Regions from separate parts of the Mesorhizobium sp. M0923 genome, predicted to be linked through region 4. Evidence: predicted binding sites of a transcription regulator. Region 4 holds the regulator's gene; each other region holds the start of a gene.
What was found. The regulator LexA, encoded in region 4, represses DNA repair genes until DNA is damaged. The targets are predictions, from matches to a motif close to TGTTCNNNNTGTGTTCNG.

Region 1: dinB (DNA polymerase IV) is a predicted target of LexA. The motif match lies at 4,204-4,221, and genes of this name have one in related genera.
Region 2: NKH89_RS05525 (2'-5' RNA ligase family protein) is a predicted target of LexA. The motif match lies at 4,336-4,353, and genes of this name have one in related genera.
Region 3: NKH89_RS24780 (ImuA family protein) is a predicted target of LexA. The motif match lies at 4,966-4,983, and genes of this name have one in related genera.

The regions. Positions count from the first base shown of each region.
Region 1 covers NZ_JAMYNW010000011.1:206,621-214,334, reverse strand. The annotation lists gene NKH89_RS20330 (DUF6456 domain-containing protein) at 1-374, opposite strand, end outside; gene NKH89_RS20325 (GcrA cell cycle regulator) at 433-1,065, opposite strand; gene NKH89_RS20320 (hypothetical protein) at 1,133-1,372, opposite strand; gene NKH89_RS20315 (XRE family transcriptional regulator) at 1,581-2,276, shown strand; gene NKH89_RS20310 (hypothetical protein) at 2,499-2,801, opposite strand; gene NKH89_RS20305 (hypothetical protein) at 2,981-3,343, shown strand; gene NKH89_RS20300 (GNAT family N-acetyltransferase) at 3,413-3,871, shown strand; gene dinB (DNA polymerase IV) at 4,274-5,515, shown strand; gene NKH89_RS20290 (FAD-dependent oxidoreductase) at 5,541-7,061, opposite strand; gene NKH89_RS20285 (DUF2182 domain-containing protein) at 7,259-7,714, opposite strand, start outside.
Region 2 covers NZ_JAMYNW010000002.1:358,734-366,447, forward strand. The annotation lists gene NKH89_RS05495 (LysR family transcriptional regulator) at 1-194, shown strand, start outside; gene NKH89_RS05500 (aminopeptidase) at 406-1,662, shown strand; gene NKH89_RS05505 (DUF488 domain-containing protein) at 1,720-2,076, shown strand; gene NKH89_RS05510 (ArsC family reductase) at 2,278-2,631, opposite strand; gene NKH89_RS05515 (ArsR/SmtB family transcription factor) at 2,806-3,156, shown strand; gene NKH89_RS05520 (SRPBCC family protein) at 3,159-3,638, shown strand; gene NKH89_RS05525 (2'-5' RNA ligase family protein) at 3,656-4,291, opposite strand; gene NKH89_RS05530 (ABC transporter ATP-binding protein) at 4,513-5,598, opposite strand; gene NKH89_RS05535 (cupin domain-containing protein) at 5,588-6,196, opposite strand; gene NKH89_RS05540 (ABC transporter substrate-binding protein) at 6,256-7,326, opposite strand; gene NKH89_RS05545 (ABC transporter permease) at 7,311-7,714, opposite strand, start outside.
Region 3 covers NZ_JAMYNW010000016.1:114,560-122,273, forward strand. The annotation lists gene NKH89_RS24745 (ATP-binding protein) at 1-597, opposite strand, end outside; gene NKH89_RS24750 (response regulator transcription factor) at 672-1,364, opposite strand; gene NKH89_RS24755 (DUF4153 domain-containing protein) at 1,364-2,527, opposite strand; gene NKH89_RS24760 (hypothetical protein) at 2,452-2,922, opposite strand; gene NKH89_RS24765 (HpcH/HpaI aldolase/citrate lyase family protein) at 3,201-4,082, shown strand; gene NKH89_RS24770 (DUF1737 domain-containing protein) at 4,107-4,313, shown strand; gene NKH89_RS24775 (metallopeptidase family protein) at 4,401-4,823, opposite strand; gene NKH89_RS24780 (ImuA family protein) at 5,007-6,059, shown strand; gene NKH89_RS24785 (DUF6504 family protein) at 5,992-7,470, shown strand; gene NKH89_RS24790 (error-prone DNA polymerase) at 7,467-7,714, shown strand, end outside.
Region 4 covers NZ_JAMYNW010000001.1:498,916-506,629, forward strand. The annotation lists gene gltA (citrate synthase) at 1-482, opposite strand, end outside; gene gltX (glutamate--tRNA ligase) at 661-2,082, opposite strand; gene NKH89_RS02415 (ComEC/Rec2 family competence protein) at 2,179-4,644, shown strand; gene lexA (transcriptional repressor LexA) at 4,638-5,369, opposite strand; gene kynU (kynureninase) at 5,841-7,088, shown strand; gene NKH89_RS02430 (hormone-sensitive lipase) at 7,184-7,714, shown strand, end outside.

The DNA of each region.
Region 1 (7,714 bases), on a different contig from region 4:
CCGCTGCCAGTGCGGCCGCCGTCGACGCGCTCGGCCCAGGCCATCGGCTGGGCGCTTGCCTCCGACGAGTTGCGGAAATCCTGGCGGTAGCGCATGCCTGCCTCGCGTTGCTGGCGCGACAACGAGGTGAGGCCGGTCAGCGGGTCGACATTGCGCACCCGCACGATGCCGCCGGTCGCGGTGTGGCCGTCATTGGAAACCTCATAGAGGCGCGCCGCCTCCTGCGTTCCCTTGGCCAGCCGCTTGCGGCCGAACCGGTCGTCCTGCAGCGCGAAATCATGGCCGATCTCCTTGCGGATGCGCACCTGCTCGGCCTCGCCCTTCGGCAATCGCGGTAGCCTGGCTTTGGTCTTTTGGGCGGTTTTGTTGCTCATCGGCTCTGTCCTCCTGGTCTGTCGTCGGGCTCTGGCGAATTTCCGTATCCAGCGGGGCTCAAATAGCTTTGGCCGGCAGCGTGCGCAGGAAGCGCGCCGCGTGATAGGCGCAGTAGCTTTTCGAAGGCCTTGTGCGCAGCCCGCAGCACAGCATGTCCAAACCGGGGCGGCTGCCGGGGGCGTCGTTTCCCGCATCCTCCTGCGGCGTCGTGTCGAGCGGCGCGCGGCAGCGGTCGAACAGGCAATCGATGAAGCGCATGGCGACGAAGTGCGGCTGGCGGCCGCCGGCGGCGATCGGGCGCGGCGCCGGCATTTCGAGCGGCTCGCCATCGGACCCCGTGATCCGAACCGGACCCGGCTGCCAGGCCGGCGGCGCCAGCCTGGCCGACAGCCTTGCCGGGCGGCAGTGGTGCTCGGCCGGTACTGCCCCTGCCTGGCCGGCGGGGTTCGACGGCTCTGGCGCCGATTTTCCATGCCGGCCGCCCGACCGTCCGCTACACCAGCCCTTGGATCTGGCAAGGCCGATGGCGTGCAGACGGGCGGTGCGGTGGACGATGCCGATGATCGCCGCGCGCGAGGCCGGGCGGCCGCGCTGCGCACTCAGCCGGGCGGCGATCTTCGCGGCCGACAGCCCACTCATCAGCCAGTTCTCGATTTGTTCCAATTCGGAGGGGGAATAGCGGGCGGCCATGACGTTTTATTCCCTGCAAAGGTGGTTGTGTGGCGCCGGCTTCGCCGGCCTCAGGCTCGAAAGCCGGTCAGCCCTCGCGTGGCCTGCTATCGAGCTTCATCCCGGCCGCCTGCCTTGTTGCGCCGGAGACTGCCTTGCCCGCCCGCTTGTCGAAGGCGATGACCGTGCCGTCTTCGGTGCGGATGCAGGAAACTGCGGCATCCGCATTGCCGGCCGGCAGGCAATTCGTGGCCGGAGCCGTGAGGGGAACGGCTCCGGCCGTTCCGGCCGCTTGCGCTGCCGGATCCGAGGCGCGAGCCTCGGGCATCGTCCCGGCCGGGGAGGAGGACAGCCAGGAGGAAGGCGAAAAGGTTGGCACATGACTGCCGCGGCCGCCTCCTTGGCGCTGAAGGGCGGATTCGAGGACCGAAAGCTGGCGGAGCGACTTGTGCATGGCCGTATAAGAGCATAACTCAATCCGTGATGCAAGTGATTCTTGCATAGACGAAACCGAATCTTGTGCCTCAGATGGAGCCATGGTGAAAACTGCACTGTCGATCAAGGTCGGGGCGGCGATCCGCCGGGCGCGCAAGCAGCGCGGCCTGGTGATGCGCCACATTGCCGAGCACAACGACACCGACGTCGCTGCCGTCGGCAATTGGGAAACCGGGCGCAACCTGCCCAAGACCGAGAACCTTTTGAAGACCGCCGCGTTCCTGCGCGTCGACCCGGTGGCGCTCGGCAAGGGCGAGGTCGTCTTCCTCGAAGATGCCGGGCCGGTTGCCGATGCCGAGATCGTCACCGATCCCGGCCCCCTGCCCGCCGGGCCGATGGACATCCAGCTTCTCGGCACCGCCGTCGGCGGCGACGATGGCGACTTCACCTTCAACGGCCAGCCGGCCGGCTATGTCCAGCGGCCGCCGGGGATCCGGCATCTGCGCAACGTGTTTGCGCTGCACGTGCTGAGCGATTCGATGGTGCCGCGCTACGAGCCCGGCGAGATGATCTATTGCGGCGGCCGCGAGGCCGTGCCCGGCGACCATGTGGTGATCGAGACGCTGCCCGAGGAGAACGAGCAAAACGGCAAGGCCTTCATCAAGAAGCTGGTCAAGCGCACCGCCGCCGAGCTGATCGTCGAGCAATACAATCCGCCCAAGACGCTGACCTTCAACCGCTACGCCATCAAGAACGTCTTCCGCGTCATCCCGCTCAAGGAACTGCTGGGGTATTGACGGGCGCTTGTTGCCTTCTCCCCTTGTGGGAGAAGGTGGATCGGCGCACAGCGCCGAGCCGGATGAGGGTGCTGGAAGGAACGCGGCGGAGGAAATGTAGACGCGATTTTAAGCACTTACGCCATCAAGGTAGCGATCCGTCCAACACCCCTCATCCGACCGATCTTCGCTCGGCCACCTTCTCCCACAAGGGGAGAAGGGAAGAGCAGCACGCCCTCCCCCTCAAGCCCGCCTCGATTGCTCCAGCTCTCGACCGTTGAGCAGGCGCGCCTCGGCGCGGGCCCGCTGCCGGTCGTCGATGAAGGCAGCCTGGATCGAAACGGCGGCGCCCGGCAGGCCGTCGGCCCGGCAGGCCTTGCAGATCAGGCGCCCGGAAAGTGCTGATAGCGGTGTCTCCGGCCTCACCCCATGCCGCTTGAGCTCGGCCGGCTTCCACCACCTGTTGCGGCCGCAATCGATGCACTCGACGGCAATCGAGACGACATCGGCGATCGTCGCTTCCTTGCCCGCTAATGCCATGGCCATCCCCATCGTTGTTCCTGCTTTGTTCACATTATCGGTTTTCGAGGCGGAGTCGAGTCGGTTCCGCTTACACCAACGTGAAAGTTTCACTTGTTCATTTATTTGAGTTATGCTTCTATGCCATGCAAGCTGGAATCGGCGCAGCCGCGGCCGCTCCGTCCACCGAATGCAAGGGAGTGACGATGGACCTCGCCCAGTTCGCCCAGGCCTGCGGTTATGCCGGCGACAGCCCGGCCATGCTTGCCGCCTTCGCGGCCATCCGCCAGGACGGCATCCGCACGGCGCGCCAGGGCCATCGCCAGCGCAAGGCGGCGATCGACCGGATGAAGCCGAGCCGCGCTTTGTTCCTGGCGACGATCCGCCCGGCGCAGTCGGCCGAGGAGGCGATCGAGGACGCCGCCCGCTTCCTGTCGATGTTCCGCAACATGCCGCACTGGCGACAGGAAAGGCGCAGCGCCGACCTCGCCCGCGCCAGGCAGCAGCACCTCTTCGCCCGCTTCTTCCGCCGCTACGGCTATCGCCTCTGGGCGTTGGAGGCCGCCTGAAGACGCGCGCCCCCTTGCAGTCAAAACGAATATTGCGATCGCCAACACTGCGCCGTATGTCTCCGCGCGATGAGCGAGATCGAATTCCGTCGTGCCCAGGCGCCCGACCTGCCGGCGATCGTTGCAATGCTTGCCGACGATGCGCTCGGCGCAGACCGGGAAGACCCGTCCACGCCGCTCGCGCCATCCTATCTCGATGCCTTCAGCGCGATCGATGCCGATCCCAACCAGTTGCTGGCCGTGGCCGTCGAGGCCGGGCAATTGGTCGGAACGCTGCAACTCAGCTTCCTTCCAGGCATTTCGAGGAAAGGCGCCTGGCGCGGCCAGATCGAAGGCGTTCGCGTCGCCCGGCAATGGCGCTCTCGCGGCGTCGGCAAGCTGATGATCGAATGGGCGATTGAAGCGTGCCGTTCGCGCGGCTGCAGCCTCATTCAGCTCACCACGGACAACAGTCGACGGGAAGCGCACACCTTCTACGAGCGCCTCGGTTTCACCGCCAGCCATCTCGGCTACAAGATGGCGCTGTAGGTCGCTGCAGCAGGCGCCGTCGGCGAAGCTGCCGATCTCCCCCCTTGCGGGGAGATGCCCGGCAGGGCAGAGGGGGGTGCTGTCCCTCCGACCTGTCAACCAATCGGAGCCAAACCCTCAGGCTGATTCGAGTTGGCAACAACTGAAGTCGAAGTTGGCGATCCGTCCCACCCCCCTCTGTCCTGCCGGACATCTCCCCCGCAAGGGGGGAGATTGGATGTTGCTTCGACTTTCGCCAACCACCAACGCTGGAACGCAGGCAGACAGAGGGCGCCAAACTGAAACAATTGCCCTTCACCTGCCCTCCGCGCCGCTTGACAATCCGCCCACAATGTTCTCTTTATGTTCTCATCAAAACTCTAGACAAGGCGGCGTTCGAACCGCCGCGGGCGAACGGGCCGGATGGAAGCCAACATCCTCCACGCGGATCTGGATGCCTTCTATGCCTCGGTCGAACAACTGCTCGACCCGGCCTTGCGCGGCAAGCCGATTGCCGTCGGCGGCGGGGTAGTGCTCGCCGCATCCTATGAAGCCAAGGCGTTCGGCGTGCGCGGCGGCATGCCGGGACGGCGGGCGCGGGAACTCTGCCCGCAACTCATTTTCGTCGGCGGCCATTTCAAGGACTATCAGCGGCTGGGCGATGCGGCAATCAAGGTGCTGGGCGATTTCACGCCGGTGGTCGAGCGAATTTCCATCGACGAGGCCTTTGCCGACGTCGCCGGCTGCACCCACCTGTTCGGCTCGCCGGCCGAGATCGCCGGCAAGATCCGCCACCGCGTGCGGGCAGAGCTCGGCCTGCCGATCTCGGTCGGCGTAGCCCGCACCAAGCATCTGGCCAAGATCGCCTCACAGGTCGCAAAACCCGACGGGCTGGTGGTGGTCGATCCGCGCCACGAGCTGGAGTTCCTGCACCACCTGCCGGTCGAGCTGATGTGGGGTGTCGGCCCGGTCACCAGGGAGCGGCTGGCCGGCATCGGCGTCAACACCATCGGCGAGCTGGCGAAGACCAACGATGGCGCGCTGGAGCGCCTGCTCGGGCCGGCGGCGGGAGAAAAACTCAACGCGCTGGCGTGGAACCGCGATCCGCGCAAGCTGGAGACGCAGCGCCGGGCGCGCTCGGCCGGCGCGCAATCGGCGCTCGGCCGAAAACCGGCCGAGGAGCAGGTCTTCGTGCCTGCGCTGCTGCATCTGGCCGATAGGGTCGCCACAAGATTGCGGGCGAAATCCCGCCCCGGCCGCACGGTGACGGTTCGCGTCCGCTTTGCCGACCTGCGCTCGGTGACGCGCTCGATCACGCTCGACCAGCCGATATCGGCAACCGCCATGCTGGCCGAGATCGCCGAGGCGCTGGTGCGCAAGGTGCTCATCGACCATCCGCACGAAAAGACAATCTCGCTGCTGGCGATCGCTGTCTCGCATCTGGAGCAGCATGCCGGCCTGCAACTGGAACTGCCGCTCGGGCTCGCCGACGACCGCCGCCGCCCCGGCACCAGGAAGGGCGCGGCGCGCTGGACCGCAGATCGCGCCGTCGACAAGATCCGCGACCGCTTCGGCTGGGAGGCGGTCGGCTACGCCTCGGTCGCGCTCGGACTGTCGCGGTCCGTTCCCGACGCGTTTCGCGAGCTCGCCGAAAAGGAATTGTGAGCTGCGCGGCCGGGGCGAAAAAAGATTATCCGGCAGGAGCCAGGGGCGATACGGCCGGCCCGTTCAAAGCCGTGCCATCGAAGGCAAAATGCGAGCCGTGGCAGGGGCAGTCCCAGCAGCGTTCCAGCGAGTTCCAATGGACATGGCAGCCGACATGGGTACATGCGGCCGAGCGTTTGTAGAGCGTGCCGTCCTCGTCGCGAAAGGCCGCGACTTTGGTAAGACCTTCGCGGACGATGGCGCCCTGCCCCGGCCGCAGCTTGTCGGCGGAATCGATTTCACCAGGCGCGACATACTCGGCAAAACTCCTGATCGCTGTCGCATTCTCCGCTAGATAATCGGCGATCGCCCGTACCGTCTTGCGAGAGGGTTCGTAAAGTTCCCGCCAGGGGCTTTCCCCCTTCAGAATCAGGTCCGAAATCAACAGGCCTGCCACGACCCCATGGGTGATGCCCTGGCCGGAATCGCCGGTAGCAACGAAGACTCGCCGATCACCGGGATTGCGGCCGATGAACCCGGCATAGTCGACCGTCTCCATCACCTGCCCGGACCATCGATTGGCTTCCGCGCCGACATCGGGCACCAATTTTTTGATCCAGGCCGCCAGGGCCGTGAAGCGGTGGTCGGCGTCGTCGGCCTGCCCTGTCTTATGGTCTTCACCACCGACGATCAGAAAGTCGGTCTTGCCTTCGCCAGGCTGCAGACGGACGTAGTGATAGGGGTCCAGCGTGTCCCAATAGAGTGCATCCGGCAAAACGTCGCGCGCGATCTCGAACGACATGGCGTAGGTCCGATACGGCGCCTGCTTGGTATGGAGCGCGACCCGATCGTTGATCGGCGAGTTGGTGGCGACAACGGCCGACCTGGCAGACACGGCAAAGCCCGAGACCGTGCTTACGCGCACGCCGCCGTCGGTCTCCTCGACCTTATCGACGATGGTCTCCGCATAAAGCGCGCCGCCGTGCGCGCGGATGCCGGCAGCCAGCCCGCGGAGATATTTGAGCGGGTGGAATGTCGCCTGATTGGCGTAGCGAAGGATCGGTGCATCCGAAAAGCCTGCAAACGGCACGCCTGCGGTTTTCTCGACGTCGACCCCGATCTTCAGAGCGGCGTCCAGTTCGCGCTCGATGACGGATTCCTTCCTGCCCGACGCCGGAAACAGAAAACCGTCGAGGCGGCGGAAATCACACGCCATACCCTCCGCCTCCAGGATCGATTGGATACGGTCAATAGCGGCCGACTGGCTTTGATAGTAAATCCGCGCCAGTTCCTCGCCGCGCAATTTGATCAGTTCCGAAAAATAGTCATCGCAGATCGATGACAGGTGCGCGGTGGTGCGGGCCGTCATGCCGCTTCCGATCCGGCCGCGATCGAGCACCGCCACCTTTTGCCCGGCGATGGCCAGTTCGTAGGCGACCGACAGTCCGACAATGCCAGATCCGACGACCACGACATCGACCTGTTCACTCCGCTCGAGCGGAACCGCATCAGACGCTACTTCGGTTCTCGCCCAAACGGATACAGTCCTTTCGTCGCCGACATTCATGGCGGAGCCCTTCATACTCGACATTCGGATAAACGGACGCCAGGATTCAAAGTTCCTCGACGCCTGAATGCCTGCGTAAGCTTGACGTCACCGCCGGTCCGCCCCGACGCGTTGTGAGCCGGCCTGGCTGGGGCGGTGCACTTGGCGCCAGGAGCGATCGTTTCCTGCAAATGCGACATTCGAGGCGGCCCTGGTCGTCAGACCAAAAGCGTTGCGCTGCCCCAGGCGATCAGGGCGATGCCGGCTGCCCGGCCGACCCACTGGCCGGCAGGAAACGCCTTTTCAACCAGCACCAGAATGGCGAGCCCGGCAACCCACACCAGGTTCATGATGCCACCCACGAACAATAACGCCATCAGCATCCAGCAGCATCCGACACAGAACGCCCCGTGCAGCGCGCCCAAACGCAGCGCGCCAAGTGTGTGGGGACGCCAGTGGCGGGAAAGGAACGCCGTCGGCTTCCTGCAATGCGACAGGCAGGCGTTCTTGAGCGGCGAGAGCTGATACAGGCCCGCGGCGATCAGGACGATGCCTGAAAGCCAGCGGCTCTGCGAACTCATCGTCGCCGCGGTAACGAATGCCTCGCGTTCGAGCAGCCAATGCAACGCAGCTGCCGCGACGGAGAACCCCAGCCAGACCAAGAGATAGCCTGC
Region 2 (7,714 bases), on a different contig from region 4:
CCAGCCTTGAAGGATTCGGGCTCGCCTATCTGCCCGAGGATCTGGTGATCTACCCACTCGAACAGGGTCGCCTGGTGCGTGTTCTTGAGGACTGGTGCCCCCTTCGGCCGGGATATCACCTGTATTATCCAAGCCGGCGCCAACACTCGCCGGCTTTCGCACTCGTGCTGGAAACGCTGCGCTACCGCGACTGAGTGCGGTTGAAATAAGGGTCGTCAGACCTCGACGACCATGGCACCTATCCAAGCCGCCCAGTACAGGAAGTCCGGAGCGTCCGTTTCCCACCGATCCCAGTCTTCCCCAATTTATGAGTTCACGGCCTAGGGCTGCCGGCGTCATCAGAGTGGAAAGGTCGGTAGCGCCGGTCTATGTAAGACACAGTCCCCAATCACGGCAGGCAGGATCATGACCACACATTCGCGCGGCGTTTCCGCAAGCATCGACCCGGTGAAGCTCGACAGGCTGGCGGAGGTCGCCGTCAAGGTCGGGCTGCAATTGCAGCCGGGGCAGGATCTGGTGCTGACCTCGTCTATCGCCGCGCTGCCTCTGACGCGGCGGATCGTCGAGCACGCCTACAAGGCAGGTGCGGGCCTGGTGACGCCGATCTTCAACGATGACGAGATCACGCTGGCGCGCTTCCGCTACGGCGCCGACGCCGGCTTCGACCGCGCCGCCGGCTGGCTCTTTGAAGGCATGGCAAAAGCCTTCGCCAATAATGCGGCGAGGCTTGCCGTGCGCGGCGAGGATCCGTCGCTGCTTTCTTCTCAGGACCCGGCAAAGGTGGCGCGTGCCAACAAGGCGAATTCGATGGCTTACCAGCCGGCGCTGGAGAAGATCACCGGCTTCGATATCAACTGGAACATCGTCGCCTATCCCGATCAGGCCTGGGCCAAGCAGGTTTTCCCGGACGACGCCGAAGACGTCGCCGTGGCCAAGCTAGCCGACGCCATCTTTGCGGCCTCGCGGGTGGACGTCGAAGACCCGATCGGCAACTGGACGGCGCACAATGCGGCGTTGAAGAGCCGCACCGAATGGCTGAACGGCCACAATTTCCACGCACTGCATTTCACCGGCCCCGGCACCGACCTGACCGTCGGACTGGCCGAAGGCCACGAGTGGATGGGTGGTGCCTCGACCGCCAAGAACGGCATCACCTGCAACCCCAACATCCCGACCGAAGAGGTTTTCACCACGCCGCATGCAAGGCGCGTCGAGGGTCATGTCACCAGCACCAAGCCGCTGTCCTACCAGGGCACGCTGATCGACGGCATTGCGGTGCGTTTCGAGGCGGGGCGCATTGTCGAGGCCAAGGCCACGAAGGGCGAGGATGTGCTGCAAAAGGTGCTGGACACCGACGAAGGCTCGCGCCGTCTCGGCGAGGTGGCGCTGGTGCCGCATTCCTCGCCGATCGCCAAGAGCGGGCTGCTGTTTTTCAACACGCTGTTCGACGAGAACGCCGCCTGCCACATTGCGCTCGGCCAGTGCTACTCGAAGTGCTTCGTCGACGGCGCCTCGCTCAGCCAGGACGAGATCGCGGCGCGCGGCGGCAACAAGAGTTTCATCCACATCGACTGGATGATCGGCTCCGACAAGATCGACATAGACGGCATCCACAAGGACGGCAGCCGCGTGCCGGTGATGCGCAAGGGCGAGTGGGTTTAGGCCCGGGATCGCTAAGCGAAGGCCAGCAAGCATCGGCGCCTGCTGGCCCATGCGGAGTTGGCAATGGAGCTCGCGGTCAAGCGCATCTATGAGCCGCCGGCGCCCGATGACGGGCAGCGGGTGCTCGTCGATCGCATATGGCCGCGCGGCATCGCCAAGCAGGACGCGGCGCTGACGGCCTGGCTAAAGGACATCGCGCCAAGCGACGCGTTGCGCAAATGGTTCGGCCATGAGCCGGCGCGCTGGGCGGAGTTCCAGCGGCGATACCGCGATGAGCTCGAACGGAACGGCGAGGCGGTGGCGGAACTGCGCGCCCTGCTCCGTGAAGGCAAGGTGACGCTGCTCTACGGCGCCCATGACGAGGCGCACAACAATGCGGTGGCACTGGCTAGCTATTTGCGTGAGAACAATTAGTCACGCCGGCGGGACAGCACCCCTCTCTGTCCTGCCGGACATCTCCCCCTCGTGGGCCCCCAAGGGGGGGAGATTGGCAGCTTCGCCGAAAGCGCCCTTCTTTGGAGACTAGCGAACGCCGAAGTGACATCCAATCACCCCACTAGAGTGGGAGATGTCCGGCAGGACAGAGGGGGCGCGACGGATCGCGGCGGGTCGGTCCTATTTCCCACTCACCGCCTGCTGATAAACATCAGGCTTGAAGCCAACGAGAACCCTGTCGCCAAGTTCCAGCACCGGTCGCTTTATCATCGTCGGTTTGGCCAGCATCAGCGCCTTGGCCTTGTTCTCGTCCAGACCCAGTCTGTCCTCCTCCGACAGTTCGCGAAACGTCGTGCTCGCCTTGTTGAGCAGGATTTCCCAGCCGACCTTGCCTGACCAGCCGTTCAGCCGATCCGCGTCAAGCCCGTCTGCCCTGTAATCGTGAAAGCGATAGGCAACATCACGGCTCGCCAGCCAGGAACGCGCCTTCTTGACCGTATCGCAATTGGTGATGCCGTACATGGTGATCGTCAAAACGCTTCCTCGGATCGGTCGAATCTGATGGCACCCTAAAACCGTGCCTCTCACTTTTCCAGCTGCCTTGCCAGGCATCCGTGATTTTTGCGCTTGCCAATAGTAAGGAATTTTCCTAACTATTGTCCCGAGCTAATTTTGGTCACGCGGAATGGCCGAGGCAAGGAAATGACCATGACGAGCCTGCAGACCGAAAGCCCCCCACCGATCGACGGCATTTTCCGTGCGCTCGCCGATCCGACCCGGCGGCGCGTGGTCGAGCGGCTGAACCGAAGCCCCGCCTCGGTCAGCGAGCTTGCCCAGCCGTTCGAGATGGCCCTGCCATCCTTCATCGAGCATCTCAGGGTTTTGGAAGGCTGCGGGCTGGTGCGTTCGGAGAAGGCCGGCCGCGTCAGGACCTACCGGCTTGCGCCGGAGCCGCTGAAGCTCGCGGAAAGCTGGCTGGCCGAGCAGCGTGAGCTGTGGGAGCGCCGTCTCGACCAGTTCGACGACTACGTGCTGAAACTCAAGGAGACAGACAGATGAATATGGTCGCGTTTTTTCAACCCGATCCGAAGCTCGACCTCGTGCTCGAACGGACGATCGAGGCGCCACGAGAACTGCTGTGGACGGCCTTGACGAAGCCCGAGCATGTCCGCCAATGGTTCACGCCGAAGCCGTGGATCATCACCGATTGCGAGATCGACCTGCGGCCCGGCGGTCTGTTCCGCACCCGCATGCAGTCGCCCGACGGCAAGGAGGTCAACGACAGGCGTTGCTGCTACCTCGAGATCGTCCAGAACGAGCGGCTGGTGTGGACCGATGCGCTGCTGCCCGGCTACCGGCCGTCAGGCGACCCATTCATCACAGCCGTCATATCGCTGCAATCGCAGGGCGAGGCGACGCGCTACACCGCGACCGCTATCCACCGCGACGAAGCCACGCGCAACAGCCACGAGGAGATGGGCTTTTACGACGGCTGGGGCACGGTGGCGGATCAGTTGGCGGGCTACGTCAAGACGATCTGAGGGGACCCTGGCTTGGCTCACATTGCGGCCACGGAATCGTCGTGGCCGTTCAACCGCCAGCGCCCGAGCTCTTCGTACCGGCCTTGCCGGATCAGACTGCGGATGAGCACAAAGTCACGTACGGTCCAGCTGATGGGTTCGATCGCCCGTTCTCGAACCCTTTGAACCCGCAATTTGTCACGAAGCAATGTAACATGAGGTTCAAAGGAGCTCCCCACAAAGGGCTTCAGCGGGCTGTCGGCGATCAGGGCGGTAAGATTGCGCCAGAACGCTTGCAGCGGCGGGACGCCGTCGCTGCCACGCAGCACCAACGCACCGCCGCCGAAAGCCGACAACCGATCGAACGACACCTCAAACGGTTTCGCCTGGACCATCGAGGCGACGTGGCGGGCGATTTTGACCAATTCCTCCGGCAGTCCATCATAGTCGCCGAGCCCAATAAGCGAGATGTGCAGGCGTTCCGCCGGAAACACTTGCCCTCGCAATCCCGATTCTCGCCGCCAGACTGCGGCCCGGCGTGCAAGCGGCACGGCGATCGTACTTTCAAGAAGAATGGCGAAGAACAGCCGGTCATTCCAGCGCCGATCCAGCTCCTGCCAGTTGAACACGGCTTGGCCGTTTTCGGTGATCCTGAATGCGGGCAGCTCATTCATGTTCATTGCTCCTCTCAAAGCCATTCCCGCCCAGCCAAGCAGAATAGAACAAAAAGGGAACAAATCAAACGAAAATGATACGAGCGCCGGTACTGGCAGCACCAACGCTCGCAACCACATTTCGGTCGGCCGTATGTTGATGGCTCAGGCGCCGTCGCCGATGATGCCCTTGATCTCGAGGAAATCGTGGATCGCCCGGTCGGCGTATTCGCGGCCGTTGCCTAGCTGGACAGCATAGGGCAGTTGGCGCCACGGCGCAGGCTGATATGCGCCACGTCGCCGACGCTGAATTGAAAACCCTCCGCCCGGCGCGGCGCGTCGATCACCACCTGTGTCCCCTGCCCCAGCTCCGCATGAAGGCGCAAGGTGCGGCCGTGGAAGACGATGCTGTTCACCCGCACCGGTACAGTGCCGGCCGCCGCTTCGGTCGTCGCCAAAAAATCCTCTGGACGCACGCCGATGGTGCGCACCGTGCCCTCGCCAGGCAGTTCGCCCGTCTCCGAAACCGCTTCCAGCGGCAGGGCGCCGGCGGCGAACCGCAAGCGCTCGCCGTCACGGCCGACGAAGCGCGACTGCAGAAGGTTCATCGTGCCGATGAAGCTGGCAACGAATTTGGTGGCGGGCCGGTCGTAGAGGGTCGCCGGCGGCGCAATCTGCTCGATGCGGCCTTTGTTCATGACGACGATGCGATCAGAGATCGACAGCGCCTCGGTCTGGTCGTGCGTGACCATGACGAAAGTGGTGCCGAGGCGCGACTGCAGTCGCTTCAATTCGACCTGCATCTGTTCGCGCAGATGCGCATCGAGCGCCGACAACGGCTCGTCGAGCAGCAGCACGCGCGGTTCGCAGACGATGGCGCGGGCAAGCGCGACGCGCTGGCGCTGGCCACCCGACAATTCGGACACGCGGGCGCCGAGCTTTTCAGCAAGGCCGACCATGTCGAGCGCTGCGCCGACGCGCTTTGCCTGTTCGGCACCGGAGAGCTTGCGCAGCGACAAGCCGAAGCCGACATTTTCGGCGACGTTCATGTGCGGGAACAGCGCGTAGTCCTGGAATACGGTATTGACCGGACGGTCGAAGGGCCTGAGCGCACTGATGTCGCGGCCTTCGAGCAGAACCTTGCCGCTCGACGGGCTTTCGAAGCCGGCGATGACCCGCAGGCTGGTGGTCTTGCCGCAGCCGGATGGTCCGAGCAGGGTCAGGAACTCGCCGCGCGAAATATCGAGATCGACGGCATCGAGCCCGACGATGCTGCCGGGGAATATCTTGGAGACCTTGTCCAGCCGGACGAGTGGATCAGGTGCCATCGCGAACCTCGGACGGCTTGGTCGTGTTGACCCACAGGATCTGGCAGCGCTCGCTGCCCGGATTGCGGAAAGCATGCAGCAAGGTGCTCTTGAAGGCGAAGCTGTCGCCGGCCTTCAGGCCGTATCTGGTCGAATCGACCACCAGCTCGACCTCGCCCGAAAGGACGAACCCGAATTCATGGCCGGCATGGGCGTAGGCTTCGGCGGTGCCGCCACCGGCCTCCACCGTCACCAGCATGCCGGTCAGCGCAGCAGCCGGCGGCGACAGCAGCGACTTGGCGATGCCTTCCGACTTGACCGGGATCTGACGCCGGCTGTTGGCGCGCACACAATAAAGATCGTTGCCGGCGTCGTTGCCGTCGGCGATCAGCGCGGACGGCTCGATGTCGAGGGCGGCGGCGAGCGGCCAGATCACTCGGACCCGCAATGACGACATGCCGCGCTCGATCTGGCTCAGCGCTCCGATCGAGACGCCGGCTTTGGCTGCAAGTTCGGCCAGCGAGAGATTACGCTCCAGCCTGAGCGCCCGCACGCGCCGGCCGACCCTGACGTCGGCGTCGTCCTTCGGCTTCTCAGCCGCTTCGTCCAGCATGTCCATCCATTCGTCCTTTTTGCCAACGCTTTCCCTTCCCCTTGCGGGAGAAGGAAGAAGCAGGCTCAGCCGCCCGCCTTGACCTTCTCGAACATCTTGGCGAGTTCATCATTCTGTTTCATCGGCCCGGTGAAGATGGTGGTCTTCAACATCACTTCCGGATCGGAGGGCAGCTGCAATTTCTCCAGCTCCTCCTTCGGCACGGCAGCGAAAGCCGAGCTGGTCGAGCTGCCATAGCCATAGGCCTGGATCAGGTATTTGCCCGAGTCCGTTTCCAGCCGGCTGTTGATGAAGTCATAGGCGAGGTCGACGTTCTTGGCGTCCTTGAGCATGACGAAACCGCAAGCCCAGGTAAGCATGCCTTCCTTCGGCTTCATGAACTCGACAGGCACGCCTTGCTTCTTCAGCGACGTGGCCGAGGCATTCCAGGTCATGGCGGCGACCAGCTGGCCGCTGGCCAGCGCCTGTTCGACCGATGTCATGTCTGTGGTGTAGTTTGAGAGCAGCGGGCGCTGCTCGCGCAATTTCTCCGCAACCTTGTCCATCTGTTCCGCCGTCATGTCGAATGGATTGACGCCGGCAAGAAGGGCCGCCACCACCGGAGTGTCGTGGACGGCATCGATGGTCGCCATGCGCCCGGCATATTGCTTGTCCCAGAGCAGGTTCCAGCTCGCTTCCGGGTTCTTCACCAGATCGGTGCGGTAGAGAATCGAGGTGTTGCCCCAGTCCCACGGCACCATCCAGACCTTGCCGTCGCCGGCCTGCAGGTCGGGCAGGTTCTTGAAGACCGGGAAGATCGAATCCCAGTTCTTGATGCGCTTGGTGTCGATCGGCTGCAGCAGGCCTTCCTTGTTCCAGCGCGCCACCTTGTCATAGCATGGGTGCGCGACATCGGGGCGGAAGCCGGCCTTGACCTTGGTGAAAGCGTCATCGTCGTCGCCGAACATCGAGGCTTCGACACCATCCGGGTGCGCGGCGAGGAAGCTCTTGTTGAAGTCGGGCAGCTCATAGCCCGACCAGGTGAAATATTGCAGCTTGTCGCCGGCAAAAGCGACAGTCGACGCAAGCGCCAGCGCGAAGGCGGCCAGTCCGGTTTTCGCTGTCTTTGTCGTTATCGATTTCAGGTCGAATGCCATTGCAGTTCTCCTCTTTCGGTTTCTTCTGGTTTTGACAGGCTGGCGGTCGCTGGCCGCTGAGCGGCGGCAAGCCCGCGATGGCGCAGGATTTCGGCGAGTGCGGCGGTGACGAAGGACACGGCCAAGATCGCCGTGCCCAGCGCCATGACGGTCGGCAGCGATTTCGGGAAGCGCAGCTGGCTCCAGATATAAAGCGGCAGCGTCGGCTCGGTACCGGCAAGGAAGAAGGCGACGATGAACTCGTCGAACGAGGTCAGGAAGGCCAGCATGAACGCCGAGATAATGGCGGGCAGGCTGAGTGGCAGCATCACCCGCCTGAAGGTCGTCCAGTCGGAGGCGCCGAGGTCGAGCGCTGCCTCACGGATGGTCTTCGGGATGGCGGCGAAGC
Region 3 (7,714 bases), on a different contig from region 4:
CGACAGATAGACCACGCCGGCGACCTTGCCGGAGACCGCAACTGGTATGGCGACGAAGACGCGGACTTTGGTGCCGCGGCTGACCGAATAGAGCGGCGGCGACGGCTGGTCGGGAACCCGCAGCCTGAGCGCGCTGGCGTAGCGGCCGGCAAGTGCTGCGCGAACCTCTTCGACAGCGGCGAGCGACAGGCCGGCCTCCTCACGCCCGGCGATGACCACGCCTCTGGGATCGAGCAGCCGGAAGCCGGCCAGCGTGGTTTTCTGCGTCGCGGCAAGAATGCCCGACAGCCGCGCGCCGATCGCCGCGACGGCAGGATCGACGCTGGCCGCCGTGGCCGCTGGCCGGGTCGGCAGTATCCTGTCGGACGCAAGATCGAGGCGCGGTTCGATCGGCTGATAGGCAGAAGCCCGATCCCTTGTACTGGGTGGAGGCATAGGTGTGCCGAGCTTTTCCGGGGCAAGGCCGGCCTCACGGACCTCTTGCGCATAGATCGCGGCAAGGGCGGCACCTTGCGCGATCAGCTCGGCCTCGGTCTGGCGGATCAGCTGGTTCTCGTACAGCCGGAAGAAGAACAGGCCGGCCAGCGGCAGTGCCATCACCATGATCAGGATGGCAATGACGACCGTGGCAAGCCGTGGCCGCCATTTGCTGCCAATCCGTTCTTGGGCGCTCACGCGCCGCATTTGCCGAGCCGGAAGCCGACGCCATGCACGGTCTCGATTGCATCGACGCAGCCGACCGCCGCCAGCTTGGCGCGGATGTTGCGGACATGGCTGTCGACGGTGCGGTCGGCGACGTGGATATTGGCAGCATAGGCATTAGCCATCACCATGTCGCGGCCGAGCACATGCGCGGGACGCGCCAAAAACCCTTTCAGGATCGCGAATTCGATGCCCGTCAGCACCAGCGGCTTGCCGTCGAAGCTGGCTGTATGGCTTGCCGGCACTAAGGCCAGTCTGCCATGCGAGAATTGCCGATCATCGGCATGTTCGGGCGCAGGCCGGGCGCGGCGCAGGATGACGTTGACGCGGGCGACCAGCTCGCGCGGGCTGAACGGCTTGGTGACATAGTCGTCGCCGCCCATTTCCAGCCCGAGGATGCGGTCGATCTCTTCATCCCGCGCTGACAGGAACAGCACCGGCACGTCGGATGTGTGGCGCAGCCGCCGGCACACTTCCAGCCCGTCCATTTCCGGCATGCCGATGTCGAGCACGACGAGATCGGGCGCGCGGCGTTCGATCGCCTGCAAGGCAGCCGCGCCGTCCGGCACCGCCAGCGTCTTCATGCCGGCCTTTTCGAGCGCGAAGCAGATGATTTCGCGAATGTGCGGATCGTCGTCGGCGACCAGTATGTGGTGCGGCATCAAATCAGCGGCCCGGCATGAAGGGTTCGGACATCGGAGGAACCACGAACGGGATACGTGTGTCGAGAGCACGAAGGCGCCGCCAGTCGCGAAAGCTCCAGGCGCGCCAGTTTTCTAGGCCGGCGCGGTAGCGGGCCTCGTCCTGCCCAAGCAAACGGGCGAGTTCGCGGTACGAGGAAACGCTGGCCGCATTCGTCCTGCCCTGATGCTCGAGGAAACGGTCGAGCGCCGGCCAGGCGCTGGGACCGAGCGTACGCAGATACCAGAAATCGAGTTCGGTGCCTTGGCCGGTCATTTCGAATGAAGTGCTCGACATTGTAGTTGGCGATCAGCGCCGCGAAGTTCACGAAGCAGCAGGCATAGAGCGTCATTGAAAGCGTCAGAAGATTGGCGGAAAGCAGCCATTCATTGGATTTTTCGAACGCGATGCGGGCGATGATCAGGGCAAGGCCCGCCGCCACCAGTCCCATCCAGACGAAGGCGGCGATGCGCCAGTAGGTCAGCGCGTAGATGCCGATATAGAGGTCGAGCCGCAGGATCGACGAGATGACCAGCACGATGTTCTGCGCCACCCAGACGTAGACCAGCCGGCGGATGAGCGGATCGCTGGAGGTCGTGCTGCCCGGCCGCAGCGCCGCCAGGACGAAGCCAGCTGCGAGCAGCGCTGTGATGATCAAGGGATAGGCGCCGCGATGCGCATAGGCGGCGTAGGTCAGCCCGTCGGGAAGCGCGATGCCGCCCCACAGATAGGTGGCGTCGAGCGCGGTCTGCATCGCGAAAAGGATGTTGAAGACGACCAGCGCACGAAGAATCGCGGCCTTGCCGAAGATGATGTCCTCGATCGCCTTGGCGGGTTTTGTCGTCGCCCGGCCGACAGGCACAGGCGACAGCACACGCGGAATGGAGCGGAGAAAGCGCGGTAGGCGCGGGCGCAGAAAGGCCCAGACGCCGACCAGCACGAACAGCCAGAAGGCGAGACGCGGCAGCTGGATGAGCTCGAGCAGTGCCATTAGGTCGATCAGCGACAGCCAGTATTCGACGACCGGATTGGCGGCGCCGAACAGCGCGAGAAACACCGCGCCGAGGCTTAGCGGCATGACCCAGACGGCAATCGTTGCAAGGCGCACGCGCCGTCGGCCAAGCTGCCGGCCGCCTTGCGCCAGCGAAAGAAATCCAGGACGAACCGAAAGGGCGTTGCAAGCAGGAATAGCGAGAGTTGGCCGGCAATGCGGGCAACCCCGTGCTTCAACCGCCCGGCCAGCGAAAGCGCGAAGACGGCCAGCGCCGCCAGCCCGATCGAGACGGACAGCGCACTGACATTTTCCGCGACCGGCAGCAGCGCCACAAGCAGCGCAACTGGCTTGAACCAGGGCCTGCCATCGTTGAAGGAGCCGAGAGGATGGACAGCCATGCTCGTGGTGGCAATCGCAACGCCGAACAGGAAAAGCGTGATGCCGGCCGGTTGGCTATAGAAGAAAAAATCGGCCAGCGCGACGAGCAGGACGGCAACGCCGAAGCGGCTGCAATAGCTCGGCGCCGGCGTGAGGAACGCTGTCATGATCGGGCTTTCTCGGCCGCTTTGATGCGGCCGGAATATCTGGGCGGGGATTTGCGGACGAAAGGGAGGAGGTTTGCCGGGGGCGGATCGACAAGCCACCAGCTGTCGCGGCGAAGCCGGTACGGCAGGGACCAACGGCAATTTGTTTGCTCTTGCATGCCGCCCTTGTCGCATTCTGTCGGGTGGCAAGCGGGGCGGAGACGAGGAGATTTTCCGAAATTGCGTGCAGTTTTTATGCACGGCTTGCCTCGGCCGTCTGCAGGCGGCATAGATCGGACATGACTGCCGAACCCTCCCGCCCGCGCCGCTCGGTGCTTTACGTCCCGGCTTCGAACGACAAGGCATTGGCCAAGATCCGGTCGCTGGCCTGCGATGCCGTCGTCATCGATCTCGAGGACGCCGTCGCCCCGGCCGACAAGCTTTCCGCGCGCGAAAAACTGGCGGGGATTTTCGCCGGCCGTTCCAACCGGCGCTGCGAGATGGTTGTGCGCATCAATGCGCTGTCGAGCGAATGGGGCGCCGACGATCTGCTGGCTGCGGCAAAATGCGCTCCCGACGCCATCCTGCTGCCCAAGGTCGACACGCCGCGCGACATTCTCGAGGCCGGTGACGTTCTCGACGACAATTTTGCGCCGGACGAGGTCAAGCTATGGGCGATGATGGAGACACCCAAGGCGCTGCTCAACATCGGCCCGATCGCCGAGCTTGGCCGCGACCCAGCCTCTCGACTGGTTTGTTTCGTTGCCGGAACGAATGATCTGGTCAAGGACACCGGAATTCTCACCACGCCCGACCGGCGCTATCTCGTGCCGTGGCTGATGCAGATGGTGCTCGCCGCGCGCGCCGGCGGCCTCGACCTGCTCGACGGCGTCTTCAATGATTTTAGCAATATGGACGGGTTTGCGCGCGAGTGCACGGAAGCGGCCGCCATGGGCTTCGACGGCAAATCGCTGATCCATCCGGCCCAGATCGAGGCCGCAAACCGGGCCTTTGCGCCGTCGCTTGAAGCGATGGCCGAGGCGGGCGCGATCAAGGATGCCTTCGCGCTCGCCGAAAATACCGGCAAGGCGGTGATTGCGCTGAACGGAAAGATGGTCGAGCGGCTGCATCTGGCGCAGGCCGAAAAACTGCTGGCGAAGGCCGCCGCTGTTCGCGCATGATTGCAACTCACGACGGGATTGAAAATGAAACTCTACCGCTTTTTGTCCGGCCCGGACGACGCCAGCTTCTGCCACAAGGTGACGGCGGCGCTCAACAAGGGCTGGCACCTGTTCGGCTCGCCGACCTATGCCTATGACAAGAATGCCAAGACCATGCGCTGCGGCCAGGCGGTGGTGAAGGACATCGAAGGCCAGGAATACGGCCCCGACACCAAGCTCAGCGACTGGTAGCGCTGACATCGCTTCGGGTGCCCGCGAATGCGGGACACTTCTGGACGCTGGCGCGAAGGAACGCTGCGCTCTCCAGTCAAAACGACGTCACTCCGCTGCCTCTTCGATCTTCTCCATATCATCGTCCGACAGGCCGAAATGGTGACCGATCTCATGGATCAGCACATGGGTGACGATGTCGCCCAGCGTCTCCTCGTTCTCGGCCCAGTAGTCGAGGATGGCGCGGCGGTAGAGCGTGATCCGGTTCGGGCCTTCGCCGGTCTGCGGATTCCAGCGCTCGGCGATGCCGCGCCCCTCGAACAGGCCGAGCAGGTCGAAGGGCGTTTCCAGCGAAAGGTCGTCCATGATCTCGTCGGTCGGGAATTCGGCGATCTGAATGACGATCTCGCCGGTCAGCTCGCGAAACTCCTCCGGCAGATGGGCATAGGCCTCCAGCGCCAGGAGCTCGATTTCCTCCATCGTTGGCGAAAGCTGGTCGTGCCAGATGCGTGTTTGGTAGATGCGAGCCATGCTTTGTCCTTTGATCCCGGCATATAGGCTTTCGGGCCGGACTCGGCAAATGGTCGGGCTGGAGCGCCCGGACCATGCCATCAAGGCAGGAATAAATTCCCCATGACTCCGCTTGACTCTTTGGCCGCCCTCTGGAATCTATAGGAACATAACAGGAACAATTGTGAGTGGAAGCTGACCGTCATGGCGACAAGCGCCGTGGCGCGGGAGACTGTTTTTGCCCTGCGCCGCCAGATCGCGAAGATCGAAGGGACCTTGTCCGAGCGCCTGGAAGCGCCGGCCGGTTCGTCGTTTGACGCGGATGTGCCTCGCCAGAGTCTGGCATCCTCTCGGAATCCGACACCCGCTCGGAATCTGACGATTGTCCGTCGCGGCCTCGCCGCGCCGCCCGATGCGTTTTTGCGCACCGGTGCCGAGCGCCTCGATGCTGCGCTGAGCGGCGGCCTGCCGAAGGCGGCGCTGAGCGAGTTTCATGGCGCCGCGACCCGCGATGCCGGAGCAGTCGCCGGTTTTGTCCTGTCGCTCATCAGCCTGATCCTCAGCCAGGGGCCGCGACTGCCGGTGCTGTGGATCGGCACATCCGAGGTTTTCCGCGAGGCCGGCTTTCCCTATGCCGGGGGGCTTCACGCCTTCTTCGGCATCGAGCCGGAGCAATTGCTGTTTTCCGAGGCGCCAAGGCTGCTCGATGCGCTGTGGGTCGCCGAGGAGGCCGCCAGGATGACGGCGCTGGCCGCAGTCATCCTCGAAATCCGTGGCAACCCGCAGCGGCTGGATCTCACCGCGACGCGGCGGCTGCACGCCCGGGCGCAGAGTGCCGGCCGGCCGCTTTTCCTGCTGCGCCAGGCCGGCGAGCCCGAGCCGACGGCAGCGCCCGTCCGCCTCATCCTGTCGGCGGCACCGGCGGCAGCGCGCGAGACGATCGCCGGGCCGCTCGCCGGCTCGATCGGCCGGCCCGCCTTCACCATCACCATCGGCAAGAGCCGCACTGCCTTGCCCGGAAAATTCACACTGGAGTGGAACCCCGATGAACGCATATTCGAAGAAAGACGGGGCGAGGAATGGGCAAAGAATCCTGTCCCTGTGGTTTCCACATCTCGCCGCCGAGAGGATCCTGCGGCAGCGCCTGGGGCGGTCCTGGCGTTCCCGGCCGTCGGATCACCTGCCGCTGGTGATCAGTCACCGCGACCGGAACGCCCAGCGCATCGCCGCCCTCGACGAGCGGGCCGAAGCGCTTAACCTGAAACGCGGCATGGGCATAGCCGATGCACGCGCCATGCATCCCTCGATCGACATCGTGGAGGCCGATCCGGAAGCCGACCGGCGCCTGCTCGAAGGCCTCGCCGACTGGTGCGACCGCTATACCCCGCTGGTGGCGCTCGACGGGGCCGATGGCCTCTATCTCGACGTCACCGGCTGCACCCATCTTTTCGGCGGCGAACGCTCGATGCTGGACGACATCCTGTCGCGTTTTTTCCATCAGGGCTTCGATGTCCGCGCCGGGCTTGCCGCCACGCCGGGCTCGGCCTGGGCGGCGGCGCGGTTTGCCGGCGACCGCATCGTTCCCGATGGTGAGGAGGAAGCGCTTCTCGCGCCCTTGCCGTTGGCGGCACTGCGCATCGATCCAGAGGTCCGCGCCAGCCTCGAAAGCGTCGGCCTGCGCACGGCGGGCGCCGTCATGGCGGCACCGCGCGCGCCGCTGGCCCGCCGCTTCGGCGCATCGCTGCTATTGCGCCTCGACCAGGCGCTCGGCCGCCTCGACGAAGCCGTGTCGCCGCGCCTGCCGGTCGCGCCGCTTTCGGTCGAACGCCACCTCGCCGAGCCGATCATGCTGACCGAGGACATCGAGCAGCTGACAGGCATGCTGGCGGCCACATTGAAGAAGGACCTCGAGCGTCGCGGCGAGGGCGCAAGGCGGCTGGCGCTGCTGCTCTTTCGCGTCGATGGCGGCGTCAGCCGCATCGCCGTCGGCACCTCGCGACCTTTGCGCGAGCCGCTGCTGATCCAGAAATTGTTTCACGAAAGGCTTGCCGCGCTCGAACAGGATATCGACGCCGGCTATGGTTTCGATCTCGTGCGCCTCTCGGTGCTGACCGCCGCCGCCTTCGACATGCAGCAGGCAGACCTTGCCGGCGAGACGAACGACGGGGGCGCCGACATCGCGCTTTTTGCCGACCGCATCCGCGCCCGGCTCGGCGAAGGCGCGGTCTTGAAGCCGGTCGCCGTCGAGAGCCATCTGCCGGAGCGCGCCGTCGCCGCCATTCCCTTCGCCGAAGCGCCGCAGAGAAGCTCGCCGCCGAAGCAGCCGGACAAGGTGAAGGATGCTCCCACGACCGTCTTCCAGCCGGAACGGCCGATCCGGCTTTTCCGTTCGCCCGAGCCGATCGAGGTGCCGGCCACCGAAATGCCGGAAGGCCCACCTTTGAACTTCCGCTGGCGGCGCGCGCTCTACCGGGTCGCGCGCGCCGAAGGGCCGGAGCGCATTGCGCCTGAATGGTGGCGAGAGGCGGCGGGACGGGAAGATGCGCCGACCCGGGACTATTTCCGCATCGAGGATGCCGACGGCCGCCGTTACTGGCTTTACCGCCAAGGCCTCTACGGCGCCTCGCAGCCCGCTCCGCGCTGGTTCATGCATGGAGTCTTCGCATGAATGCGCTGACAGCCGTTCCCTATGCCGAATTCGGCATCCAGTCGAACTTCTCGTTCCTGCGCGGCGCCTCGAAACCGGAGGAGCTGGTGGTCGCGGCGAAATTCATGGGGTTTTCAGCGATCGGGCTCGCCGACCGCAATACGGTGGCGGGCGTCGTGCGCGCCTGGCAGCAGGCCAAGGTGGAGGGTGTTTCCTATCATCCCGGCTGCCGCCTGGTATTTTGCGACGGCACGCCGGACATTCT
Region 4 (7,714 bases):
TCGTGATAGAAGGCGGACAGCGCGCCGACCACGCCGCACATCACCGCCATCGGATGCGCATCGCGGCGGAAGCCGGTGAAGAAGCGCGACATCTGCTCATGCACCATGGTGTGGCGCGTCACCCGGTAGTCGAAATCGTCCTTCTGCGCCTTGGTCGGTAGTTCTCCGTAGAGCAAGAGATAGCAGACTTCGAGGAAGTCGCCGTGCTCGGCCAGCTGGTCGATCGGGTAGCCGCGGTGCAAGAGAATACCGGCATCGCCATCGATGAAGGTGATTTCCGATTCGCAGCTCGCCGTCGACGTAAAACCGGGATCGTAGGTAAATACGCCGGTGGTGCTGTAGAGCGAACCGATGTCGATGACATCAGGTCCTACCGAACCACTTCGTATCTTGAATTCATGGGTTTTGCCGTCGAGTTCCAGTTTTGCCGTCGACGCCTGGGTTTTGCCGCCAAATTCCATCTTTGTCGCAGGTTCGGTCATAGCAAACTCCTTTTTGTTTCCTCAGGCCGGCAACGGCAAAACATTGAACCCAACACGTCAAAAGCATCGGAATACGCACATTTGCGCCCGCAATTGAATCTGCGCGCCAGATTAGGCCAAGACCCAATGTTGCACTGCGAAACACACCTTTCAATGCCAATCTTCTTGGGCCAGTTTCCTAATCGATTTGATCGGCAATCCGCGCCAGGCCTTCCTCGCGGCCAAGCACGGCCAGCACATCGAAGACGCCGGGCGAGGTGCTTTTGCCGGTGAGCGCGGCGCGCAGAGGTTGGGCCACGGCGCCGAGTTTGTGGCCGCCGGCCTGCGCATAGTCGCGGATCGCGGCTTCCGCCGAGGCGGCAGACCAGTCCGAAATCGTGGCCAGTGCCGCATGAGCGCCCCGCAGGATCGCGCGCGCCTCACCGCTGAGCAGCGCCGCCGCCTTCTCGTCGACCGGCATCGGCCGCTCGACGAACAGGAATGCAGCCCCTTCAACAAGTTCGACCAGCGTCTTGGCGCGCTCCTTCAGGCCTGGCAAAGCGGCAAGCAATTGCGCCTTGCGTCTGTCGTCGAGGCTAGCTGCGATCGCCGGACCGCCGTCGAGATAGGGCAGAGTGGCGATGAAGATGTCGAGCAGCGCCGCGTCGTTCATGCGGCGCATGTGCACGCCGTTCAGCGCCTCGAGCTTGGCGAAGTCGAAACGGGCGGCGCCCTTGTTGACGTCGCCAATGTCGAACCATGCGATCATGTTGGCGATCGACATGATCTCATCGTCGCCGTGGCTCCAGCCAAGCCTCGCCAGATAATTGAGCAGCGCCTCCGGCAGGTAGCCCCTGGCGCGATAGGCCTCGACGCCGAGCGCACCGTGCCGTTTCGACAGCTTGGCGCCGTCGGCACCGTGGATCAGCGGGATATGCGACATCGACGGCACCTCCCACCCCATGGCATGGTAGATCACCGTCTGGCGGGCGGCGTTGGTCAAATGGTCGTCGCCGCGGATGATGTGGGTGACGCCCATGTCGTGATCGTCGACGACGACGGCATGCATGTAGGTCGGGTTGCCGTCCGAGCGCAGAATAATGAAATCGTCGAGATCCTTGTTGGGAAAGCGCACGTCGCCCTGGACGCGGTCATGCACAACCGTCTCGCCGTCTGTCGGCGCCTTGATGCGGATCGCCCCCTTGGCGCCGGCCGGCGCCTCGGAGGGGTCGCGGTCGCGCCAGCGGCCGTCATAGCGGGGAGGCAGCCCCTTGGCTCGTGCGCTCTCGCGCATTGCCTCCAACTCGGCAGGCGTCGCGTAACAATAATAGGCCTTGCCCATGCGAACGAGTTCCTCGGCCACCTCGCGATGGCGCGGCGCACGCTCGAACTGCGACACCGGCTCACCGTCCCATGTCAGGCCAAGCCAGGAAAGCCCGTCGAGGATGGCCGCGGTTGCCGCATCGGTGGAACGCTCGCGGTCGGTGTCCTCGATGCGCAGCAGCATCGTGCCGGCTGTGTGCTTGGCATACAGCCAGTTGAACAGCGCCGTGCGCGCCCCGCCAATATGCAGATAGCCGGTGGGCGAGGGGGCAAAACGGGTGACGACCTTGTCGGGCATGGAACTCTCAGGCAGGCGAAGGAAGTGGGTTTGCGGACTTTCGCGCGTTGCGCGTTCATGTAGCATAGGAGGTCGAGGGCGCAAGGGGCAGACCCGATGGCTGTGCGAGGCCGTGGTGCGGGCGAGGGCGAGGACGTTGGCAGCGGCGTCAGCGAACGCTTGCTGTTTGCCGCGCCCGTGCCTGTCCTGCCGGCACCGGCATTGCTGCCGGTTCCACGCTTTGATGCCCCGTCGCTGCCGGCGAGCGACCCAGCAACGGTTCTCGTGCCCGCGGCCGAGCCCATCGTGCGCCTACGCCGGCGTTTCCGCCTCCCGTCACCGTCCCGTATCCGCAACGGCGTAACCTCGGCGGTCGGCCTGGAGCTCGACCGTGGGGTCGCCTTCCTGCTGGTGCCGGTGTTCCTCGCATGCGGGGTGATCGTATATTTTGCGCTGGCGGTGGAGCCGGCCTTTCCACAGCCGATCGCAATCGTCGCCTTGGCAGCCCTCTGTGCCGTCGCCTCGCGGTCGTGGCCCAGAACCCGCCTGTGCTTCATGGCGGCGTTGCTCTGCGCGCTTGGCGTGCTTGCCGCCAAGGTCGAGACCTGGCGTGTCGGAACGCATATGCTCGGTTCCGAAATCTCAACGCGCCTCACGGGTCGCGTCGTATCGTTCGAGCCCATGGCGAGCGGCCGCATCAGGCTGACGATCGATGTGATCTCAACCGCCAGGCCGACACTGCGCTACATGCCGGAACGGGTCCGCGTTTCGGCGATGAAAATACCGGCTGAGCTGACCGCCGGTTCCGAGATCGCCGGCTATGTGCGGCTGCTGCCGCCGACCGGGCCGGTGCGGCCCGACAGCTATGATTTCTCCTTCGACAGCTATTTCGCCGGTATCGGCGGCAGCGGCTTTTTTCTCGGCAATCCGAAAGTCGTGTCGTCGGGCAGCATGCCGCTTGCCGCGCGGCTTTCTTCCTCGATCGAAGACGCGCGCGAATCCATCGCCGACCATATCCGCAGCCGCATCGGCGGCGCCGAGGGCGAGATTGCTGCTGCGCTGATCGTCGGCGTGCGCGCCGGCATTCCCGAGGAGATCAACGAAGCGATGCGGCGTACAGGCATCTATCACATCATCTCCATCTCGGGGCTGCATATGGCGTTGGTCGCCGGCACCATCATGGCGCTGCTACGCGGCACCTTTGCGTTGTTTCCCGATTTCTCATCGCGACGGCCGGTCAAGAAATATGCCGCGGCCGCCGCGCTTTTTTCGATTGCGGCCTACCTCGTCTTTTCCGGCATTGTGGTGGCGGCCGAACGCAGCTTCATCATGCTGGCGGTGATGCTTATCGCCGTGCTGTTCGACCGGGCCGCGCTCACCATGCGCAACCTGGCGATCTCGGCCATCGCGGTCATTCTGGTGTCGCCGCACGAGGTGGTCGGTCCGAGCTTCCAGATGTCCTTCGCCGCGACGGCGGCCCTTGTCGGCGCCTATGCAGGCTGGTCCGATTACCGCGCCGGCGGGGCCACCACGCCGCCGCCCCGGCGGTCGCCGCTACGCTTTGCCACTAGAAAGGTACTGCTGGGCATGGGCGGCCTAGCGATGACCTCGATCATTGCAGGGAGCGCCACGGCGCTTTTCGCCATATGGCATTTCCAGCGCGTGGCGCCGCTCAGCCTGTTCGCCAATCTGGCCATCATGCCTATCATCTCACTGGTCGTCATGCCCTTCGCCGTCCTCAGTGCGCTGGCGATGCCGTTCGGCGCGGATGGGCCTTTCCTCTACGTGATGGGCAAGGGGCTGACGGCGATGATCGCCCTGTCCGGGTGGATCTCCGAGCGCTCGCCGATCGATGCGGTCGGGCTGATTTCGCTGAGATCTGTCCTTTTGGTGACGATCGCCCTCGTCATTGCCAGCATGGCGACGACCTGGTTGCGGCTCGTGGCCCTTCCTTTTGCGCTCGCCGGCTTGCTAACGACAACGCAGACGCGCGTACCCGATGTATTGATCTCGGAGGACGCACGGCTCGTCGCGCTGCCGATCGGCAGCGGTGAACTCGCGGTCAACCGGGCACGCCCGAATGAGTTCACCATCGACAACTGGAAACGCGCGCTCACATCAGAGGCTATCGTCGCGCCGGAAACACCTGGAAAGAACGATCCGCAATTCGACATTGCCGATCCGGCCGACTTACCGCCGGGCATGCCGTTCATTTGCACGGACGGTCTCTGCCTTGCCAGGCATCCATCCGGCGCGATCATCGCGCTAGCCAATGACCGCGATACTGCACGGCCAGCCTGCGCCTTTGCCAGCTTGATCGTCATCGACGACGCCACCGCCCATAATCCCTGCTACTACGACCGGCTGGTCCTCGTCGTCACCAAACGGCAACTGGCGCGCGCGGGAAGTGCGGCCGTCTATTTCGATCCACAAGCGGCAACACGCGCCGAAATCCGCTTCGCCGTCGAAAAATCATACCGGCCCTGGCACGTGCAGCGGAAATTTTCCCGCGCGGCGCGGGGCATGCCGCCATACCGCAGAGCCGACAAGCCAAAAGCCGGCGCCAAGGGCGCAGCTCAGTAGCGGCGGATCAGCCCAACGAGCTTGCCCTGCACCTTGACCCTGTCTGGTCCGAAGATGCGCGTCTCGTAGGCCGGATTGGCGGCTTCCAGGGCGATCGAGGCGCCCTTGCGGCGGAACCGCTTCAGCGTCGCTTCTTCCTCGTCGACCAGTGCCACCACGATCTCACCGGGGCTCGCCGTATCGGCATTGCGGATGATCACCGTGTCGCCGTCGAAAATGCCAGCCTCGATCATCGAATCGCCTTTGACCTCCAGCGCATAATGCTCGCCGCCCATGATCATGTCCGGCGGCACCGAGATCGAATGCGTCTGGTGCTGGATGGCATCGATCGGCACACCGGCGGCGATGCGGCCCATCACCGGGATCGACACGGCGGCGACGACATCGTCGTCATTGCCGGCTGCAGGCATGCGCGACGATGTCGGCTTGCCCTGCCGAGGACCTTGCCCAAGACTGCCCTGGATGACGCTCGGCGAGAACTTGCGTGCCGCATTGAGGCCGGGGGCGATCGAATCGGGCAGGCGCAGCACCTCCAGTGCACGGGCCCGGTTGGGCAAACGGCGAATGAAGCCGCGCTCCTCCAGCGCCGTAATCAGCCGGTGGATTCCCGATTTGGAAGCCAGGTCGAGCGCTTCCTTCATCTCGTCGAAGGAGGGCGGGATACCGCTTTCCTTCAGCCTTTCGTGGATGAACATAAGCAGTTCGTGTTGTTTGCGTGTCAGCATAGCGACCCCCAACAGAATCAGAAAAACAAACCCAGAACAAACACTATCTGTTCCAGTTGTGTTCCGCAACTGTTTAAAGTTTAATGAATGTGTTAGGGCTCGGGAAACGATACCACTCACCAAACCGGAACGCTGCATTTTCACCGCCGCGGGCGTCATCGCCTTGATTCTGCTTTCGTTTGCGGCCTCTGGGTTCCCAGAAGGCGGCACTGGTATCGGCCGTCAGCCGGCAAAGGGCACGGAATTGAAGCCGTATCGACTGTGCGGTTTGGTCAATGCACCGTGAACGAAACGAACTCAAAACGCCAACCTTGGGTTGGCTTGGCTCCTGGTTTCCACCGCGTGGTCAGGCAACTTGTCGCCGGTGGAGCCTTGCTGCGCGATACCAGGTAATGGAGAACCGCTCGTGACCGATGGATGCCGTCGATGCGTGTCCGGCGTTGCGGTGAATCTTGGGGGAGCAGACAAATCATGACAGGAATTCGCGATCTCGTTGCCATAAGGGCGATGGATGCTGCAGATCCGCTGCGCGCGATGCGCGACCGCTTTGTGCTGCCGCAAGGAGTGATCTATCTCGACGGCAATTCGCTAGGGGCCGCTTCGCGTGCCGCTTTCGATGAATTGAGCAAGGCAGCGACCGAAGAATGGGCGCATGATCTCATCCGCGCCTGGAACACGGCCGGCTGGTTCAACATGCCGCTCGAACTCGGCGACCAGCTCGGGCGCCTGATCGGTGCCGCGGCCGGCCAGACGGTGGTCTGCGACACGACATCGGTCAACATCTACAAGCTGCTGCACGCCGCCATGGCCATGCGGCCGGAGCGGCAGGTCATCGTCGCCGAGGGCGACAGTTTTCCGACAGACCTCTACATGGCTGAGGGTGTGGTTTCGACGCGAAAAGATACGCTGCTGCGCCTCTCGGGGGTCGACGCGCCGAGCATCGAAGAGCTGATCGACGAACGCACCGCCGTGGTGCTGGTCAACCACGTCAACTACAAGTCGGGCGAACTGCGCGACATGCCGGCGCTGACGCGCAGGGCCCAGGAAGCCGGGGCGATGATCGTCTGGGATCTCTGCCACACCGCCGGTGCGATGCCAGTCGAGCTCGACACGGCAAACGCCGATTTTGCCGTTGGCTGCACCTACAAATATCTGAATGGCGGACCGGGCGCGCCTGCCTTCATCTATGCGGCTGAGCGGCATCTTGCCGACATCCAGCAGCCGCTCACCGGCTGGTGGGGCCATGCACGGCCCTTCGCCTTCGAGCCAGGCTATGCGGCCGGCACCGGCATCCGCCGGTTTCTGTGCGGCACCCAGCCGGTCCTGTCGATGCGCACGCTGAAGGGCGCGCTCGACATCTGGAACGATGTCGACATGACGGCGGTGCGCAAGAAGAGCATCGCGCTGGCTGATCTGTTCATCGAGCTCGTCGAGGCAAAGTGCGGCACTTACGGGCTAACGCTCGAAAGCACGCGCGACGGGGAAAAACGCGGCAGCCAGATTTCATTCATGCACGAGCATGGCTACCAGATCATGCGCGCGCTGATCGAACGTGGCGTGATCGGCGATTTTCGCGCGCCATCGACCATGCGCTTCGGCTTCACCCCGCTCTATGTCGGCTATGCCGATGTCTGGCAGGCCGTCGAAGTGCTTGAGGACATCCTGCGCACCGGTGCGTGGAAGGATGCGCGCTTCGCCATCAAGGCGGCTGTCACTTGAGATTGATGCGAGAGCTGGAATCGTGAGGCTGGCGACGACGCGCCGCGCGATGCTCACGCTCGTTGCAAGGCCATATTGCCAGGGGAGGGCGCAGGGTGTTCGAACGTCACATTGCCGATTGGGACAACGCCTATGCCAACGGCGCCAACATAGCCGGCAGCGATCGCTGGCCGGCGGCCTGGGTCGAGCCCGCGCGGGTTTTTCGCGACGTGCTTTCGACCGAGGGCCGGGCGCGGCTCGACATGGCCTATGGCCATGGCCCACGCAACCGGCTCGATCTTTTCCTGCCGGCCACCAAGCCCAAGGGGCTCGTGGTGTTCGTCCATGGCGGCTACTGGATGGCATTCGACAAGAGTTTCTGGTCGCATCTTGCCGCTGGCGCTGTTGATCGCGGCTATGCCGTGGCGATGCCGTCCTACACGCTCTGTCCGCAGATGCGCATTGGCGGCATCGTCAAGGAAGTCGGCGCGGCGATCGGCAAGGCGGCGGGGATGGTCGCAGGGCCGCTGATGCTGACCGGACACTCGGCCGGTGGCCATCTTGTTAGCCGGATGGTTACGACGACGACGCCGCTGGCGCCCGAAATTGTCCGGCGCATTCGCCATGTCGTATCGATCTCGGGTGTG